DNA from 2 places in the Colwellia sp. PAMC 21821 genome. Region 2 is predicted to be linked to the other one. Evidence: predicted binding sites of a transcription regulator. Region 2 holds the regulator's gene; the other holds the start of a gene.
What was found. Region 2 encodes MetJ, which represses methionine synthesis genes. Its sites were predicted from a motif close to TAGACGTCTAGACGTCTA; they were not measured.

Region 1: metK (methionine adenosyltransferase) is a predicted target of MetJ. The motif match lies at 1,129-1,146, and genes of this name have one in related genera.

The regions. Positions count from the first base shown of each region.
Region 1 covers NZ_CP014943.1:547,710-550,926, forward strand. Annotated here, with positions in the region: gene murI (glutamate racemase) at 168-1,022, shown strand; gene metK (methionine adenosyltransferase) at 1,295-2,482, shown strand; gene rsmE (16S rRNA (uracil(1498)-N(3))-methyltransferase) at 2,744-3,217, shown strand, end outside.
Region 2 covers NZ_CP014943.1:2,345,003-2,348,219, reverse strand. Annotated here, with positions in the region: gene metB (cystathionine gamma-synthase) at 1-1,051, opposite strand, end outside; gene metJ (met regulon transcriptional regulator MetJ) at 1,282-1,626, shown strand; gene A3Q33_RS10040 (hypothetical protein) at 1,744-2,001, opposite strand; gene A3Q33_RS10035 (VOC family protein) at 2,390-2,803, opposite strand; gene ccoG (cytochrome c oxidase accessory protein CcoG) at 2,949-3,217, opposite strand, start outside.

The sequences.
Region 1 (3,217 bases), 1.8 Mb from region 2:
AGAGTCACAGTAAAAGATACGGTATATTAAGTAAAAGCTCAGAATAAGCGCTCACTGTCGAGTTTAGGCAGTTAATATCATTACCAAAATATCTATAGATCTGATTTGCCTGTTGATAATATACTTAGTACAACTAACTTCGCCATGAATTAAGTCGCATCAATTTAATGCCAAACCAAAAAAATACCAATATAACCGCAGCAAATTCAGCTACAGAAAATAAACTGCAAGCAACTAACAGTGATCCTATTGGTATATTCGACTCCGGCGTTGGCGGCTTATCTATCGCGCAATGCATAAATCAGCACTTACCCAATGAAAACTTACTCTATGTTGCCGATACTTTACATGCCCCTTATGGCGACAAGTCGGCTGAGTTTATTCAACAACGCGTTAATGAAATAGCTCAGTGGTTTATTGAACGCAAGGCCAAAGCAATTGTTGTTGCCTGTAATACCGCCACCGTAAATGCGATTGATCAACTCCGTAAAAATATTTTAATTCCTGTTATTGGTGTAGAACCCGCGATAAAGCCAGCAGTAAACTTAAGTAAAAATAAAAAAGTGGCGATATTAGTCACTAAAGCAACAGCTCACAATCCGCGTTTTTTAGGCTTAGTTGCGCAATATAGTCGTAACAGCGAGGTCATTGTTCAGCCCTGCCCTGGCTTAGTGGAGCTGATAGAACAAGATAAGAAAAACTCGTCTGAGTGCAAATTAATGCTAACCGGATATTTGCAACCTTTGCTGGCAAAAGGCGTAGATACTATCGTGTTAGGTTGTACACATTACCCGTTAGTAAAAAACTTGATTAACGAAATTTGTGGCAACAATGTCGTGATTATGGAGACGGCATTGCCGGTTACCGAGCAATTACAGCGACAGTTAGCACTTTATCAACTTATTAATACCAGTAATAACTTAGGCACAACTACCTTTTATAGTTCTAAGTGCTGCGAAACTCAGCAAGCACTCTTTAATCACATTTGGCAACGCCCGTTGCAATTAAATAGTTATCCTTAATCCTAAAAGTACGCTCACGTCAGTCTTTCCTGCTTATCTCCACAGTTCCAAAACATTAACTGGCAAATAACTGTTACATATATTCTTCAAATAAACAGACCAATTAAAGACGTTTAGCCATCTAGGCGTAAATAACTCTAGGAATAAGTTAGCTAAACAGTTAGAATATCGCCATTAAAGACTAATACTAATTATGCGGTTATCGCTCGGTGGCTTATAAATGAGTCCAATTGGTATAAGATTGTTTTTCAGTTAATTTTTACAGAGGGTTTATGTCTACACACCTTTTTACTTCTGAGTCAGTGTCAGAAGGACATCCAGATAAAATAGCCGATCAAATTTCTGATGCGGTTTTAGATGCTATTATTGCCAAAGATAAACATGCACGAGTTGCCTGCGAAACTATGGTAAAAACGGGTGTTGCGATTATTTCTGGTGAAGTTTCAACAACAGCCTGGGTAGATTTAGAAAGAATTACCCGTGATGTTATTTCAGAAATTGGTTACACATCTTCTGATGTTGGCTTCGATGGTGAAACCTGCGGCATTATGAACTTAATTGGCCAACAGTCACCAGAAATTGCTCAAGGTGTTGATCGCGTTAAGCCTGAAGACCAAGGGGCTGGTGACCAAGGTTTAATGTTTGGTTATGCTACCAATGAAACCGAAACTTTAATGCCTGCGCCTTTATACTATTCGCACCGTTTAGTTGAGCGTCAAGCTGAAGCACGCAAATCAGGTATTTTACCTTGGTTGCGTCCTGATGCAAAAAGCCAAGTTACCTTTATTTATGAAGATAACAAGCCTGTTGCTATTGATACAGTTGTATTGTCTACACAGCACAACCCTGATATCAAACAAGAAGATTTACATGAAGCGGTAATGGAAAACATTATTAAGCATGTGTTACCTGCCGAGTTGTTAACGAAAGACACTAAATACCATATCAACCCTACTGGTCGTTTTGTTATTGGTGGCCCGGTTGGTGATTGTGGTTTAACAGGTCGTAAGATTATTGTTGATACTTATGGCGGCATGGCACGTCATGGTGGTGGTGCTTTCTCTGGTAAAGATCCATCAAAAGTTGATCGCAGCGCGGCTTATGCTGGCCGTTATGTGGCTAAAAACATTGTTGCAGCGGGCTTAGCTGATCGTTGTGAAATTCAAATATCATACGCAATTGGTGTTGCTGAACCGACTTCAATTTCAATTGATAGTTTTGGAACGGGTAAAGTGTCTGAAGCGCGTTTAGTTGAAATTGTACGTGAACACTTTGACTTACGCCCATACGGTATAACTAAAATGTTAGACCTGCTACACCCTATGTATAAGCAAACAGCGGCTTATGGTCACTTTGGTCGCGAACCATTTGAGATGACGGTTGGCGATGATACCTTCACAGCATTTAGCTGGGAAAAAACAGATAAAGCTGAAGCGTTACGTTTATCTGCTGGTATTTAATTTACAATGCTTGTTTAACAAAACCGCTCTTTGAGCGGTTTTTTGTTAATTAGCTATCGCTAAAATAAATAAAGTCGATTATTTTCCTGCCTATTAATTGAATTTAGTATTCAATGCCCTTATCTACTGGCTATGTTATAAATTGCAGCCAGTGACAAATCTTGCAAAAATACATTCGCCTTTCAGCAATAATAGCCTTAGCGTTAATAGTTAATGTAAACTCAACAAATTAAAAATAAATAGCAGATATGGATAACCTTTATGCGTAACCCTCGTATTTACCAAGCACAAACCTTTGAAGTGGGTCAGACCCAAGCATTAAACGAAGATGCTTTTGGCCATATTGTGCGAGTATTACGTCTTAAAAACGGTGACGACATTACGTTGTTTAATGGCGTAGCAGAACAGGCAGGATACTTTGAGTACCAAGCCAAACTTGCTAACGTGGGTAAAAAAAGTGCTGATGTAGAGGTTATCGCTAAAAAGCTAATTGAAAACGAGTCGCCACTGAATATACATTTAGCCCAAGGTATTTCACGGGGTGATCGCATGGATTTTACCTTGCAAAAGTCAGTAGAATTAGGCGTTAATACTATTACGCCAATTTTCACCGAGCGCTGTGGTGTAAAGCTTAGCGGCGAACGCTTAGAGAAAAAACACCAGCAATGGCAAAAAATAGTGATAAGTGCCTGTGAACAAAGTGGCCGTTGCGCGGTCCCTATAGTAGCAACACCG
Region 2 (3,217 bases):
ATTGGGCTTCGATTTCCATCCCGGCATGGGTCATGGTCGATGGATGACTGATTAAGCTTTCAACACCGCCTAATGATTGTGCCAAGGTGAAAAATTCTAGTTTATCGAACAAGACTTTAACGGCTTCAACACCACCTTTAAGTTCAAAGCTCATCATGGCACCAAAGTCATGTTGCTGTTTTTGAGCCAAAGCATGTTGTGGGTGATCAGCTAAGCCTGGAAAATAAACTTTTTCAACAGCCGAATGTTTCTGCAAAAATGCGGCGACCGCATTAGCGTTTATTTGATGCTGCTTCATTCTGATCGGCAATGTTTTCAAACCACGTAACGCTAAGAAGCTATCAAACGCTGAACCTGTAATGCCAATACAATTTGCCCACCAAGCAAGTTCTTCACCTAACGCTAGTTCTTTGGTAACTAAAACACCACCAACCACATCGCTATGTCCATTAATGTATTTAGTTGTAGAGTGAAAAACGATATCGGCGCCCAGTAAAAGTGGCTGCTGTAAAACAGGTGATAAAAAGGTGTTATCCACCGCAACTAATGCCCCCACGCTATGGGCTTGTTCTGTTATGGCCGCTATATCTACCAACCTCAGCAAAGGGTTGCTCGGCGATTCAATTAATACTAATTTAGGTTTTTTCGCCAAAGCTTGTGATAAGTCCGCTTGATCGTTTTGGTCAACCACCACTAAATTAAACAGCTCGCGTTTTGCCAAATGGGTAAATAAGCGAAAACTACCTCCGTAACAATCATGTGGAATAACAACCGTATCTTTCGGGCTCAGTAATTGGCAAATAAGATGTACTGCTGACATACCCGTACTGGTAACAATACCTAAAGCCCCTTGCTCTAACTCTGCAATAGCTTGCGCAAAAGTGGCGCGTGTTGGGTTACCGGTACGTGAATAATCAAATTGACGTTTTTCATTAAAACCTTTCAATGCATAAGTACTTGAAAGGTGAATAGCTGGAATAACAGCACCGTGTTGTTGGTCACTATTAATGCCCGCTCGAACAGCGGTAGTGGCAAATTTTTTCTCGCTCATGTGTACTCCAGTATTGGTACTTTTCTATTTAGATGTTTGGACGTCTATCAATCTAAATGGTTTAAGTTCTGGGGTCAAGAACTTTAGACATCTAAACTTCTACACATTCGTTATTGACTCACGCCCCACAACCAGTAAAATCAACTAGTAAGAATAAACTTATCGCTAACTGGTATACCAGACAAGCTAAATATAAGTTTTTCGTAATCATTTAAGTTTGAGGAATATTCATGGCAGAGTGGAATGGCGAGTATCTTAACCCATACGCCGAACACGGGAAGAAAAGTGAACAAGTAAAAAAGATCACCGTGTCTATCCCTTTACGTGTTTTAAAAGTGCTCACTGATGAACGTACACGTCGACAAGTCAATAACTTGCGTCATGCGACCAACAGTGAACTATTATGTGAAGCATTTTTACATGCTTTTACTGGCCAGCCTTTGCCAGACGATAGTGACTTAGCAAAAGACAACACACAAAAATTACCCGCCAGTGTACGTAGAGCCTTAGAAGCCCAAGGTGTAACGGATTTTAGCGAGTACGAAACAGAAATTGAAGAAGAAACAGAAGATTAATCGGGTAATTAAACACTGGGTTTATCAATGACAAAAGGCGCTTAATGCGCCTTTTTTATTCCAAAAAATTGTTGAGCCCATTTTAAATGAGTCAATTAGGTATTTATATACTTAGTCTTAATCCTTATCTCTCAATATCTTTCCCTTAATGACATCGACTAAATTAGTTGGCAGCTTATCTAATATTTTACCTGAAATGTAACCATAAATGCAGACAGGGGCTACAAGTAGTATAAAAATAAAACCAGAAATCCCCATATCTACAGCCATTTTACCATTTGAAAACAATGAAATATAAACCGTGAATAAAAATAGCACTGAGACTAACCCACCTAAAATACGTATAACGGTGTTGATTTTTATATTTGCTTCCATGCTGCGACCATTCTTAAAGTATAAAATTTAATCTATTATGGATGTAGATCTACAGTTTTGCCACTAATACCAATTGAAATAAATAATCGATCATTTTAAGGCGGTTTAAATCGTCAATAACTGCGTTGTTTTCAATCACACACGCCCGCTATTACTCGACAATTGCTCCTGCATTGTTCTACTTACGGGCATCCATGCCCTAATCAATCAAACGCCTTGCCTGCAGGGATGCAGGTACTTATGTTTAGTCTGGAACAATAAACATGTATTCTTGAACAATTTATCCTCGCTTAAAATTGGTCAATAACTTATTACATTTGGTATAAGCTCTGGTCCGTTATTTAATATTGCGTAGTTTCAATCAATAAAGCTAATACTTTATCAGCCATTACCCGCCAGCATTATTCAACTGCAGTAAATCCCATTTAGTGCCATACAAGTCTTTAAATACAACTACTGTGCCATATGCTTCAATACGGGGTTCTTCAGTAAACTCAACGCCTTGGCTTTTCATCGCTTCATAATCACGCCAAAAATCATTAGTTTGTAGAAACAAAAATACTCGCCCACCCGCTTGGTTGCCGACTGATTGTTGTTGCTGAGCATTACTGGCTTTAGCCAGCAGGAGATTAGTGCCAACTGAATTTGGAGGAGATATTTGTACCCAACGTTTGCCAGCGCCTAAGTCAGTATCTTCAATGAGCTCAAAATTTAATTTTTTGGTATAAAATTCAATCGCATCGTCGTAATCTTCGACCACGAGTGCAATATTCGATATGCTTTGTTTGATTGGTTTAGTCATGCTTTGTTCTTTATTCATTTTCTCTACTCATAGTCCAAGTAACGCCATTCTAGCGTATTTTTTTCTTCGTAATTAACTTTGCATGATTTAATTAAAAAAGACCTCACGTTGAGGTCTTTTTTCATCATAACGAGCCACTAGTTAATTAATTTGAAAAAAACTTGGTTGGTTTAACAACCTTAATATCCGGCATATTATCAACGGCAACAGTCAGAGTCACTGGCGTAATTTGTTGGCTGATGTTTTCCGGGGTCATCGTAAAATGTACAGGCACACTGGCGATTTCCCCGGCTTTGATCATCACGTTGCCGTCAACACTTAAACTCACAACTTTTTCCAAAACCGTGATCTTAAATTGCCGATCAACTTTTGATTTATTAGTAATTTTCAATAAGTAACTATTCGTCACGTTAT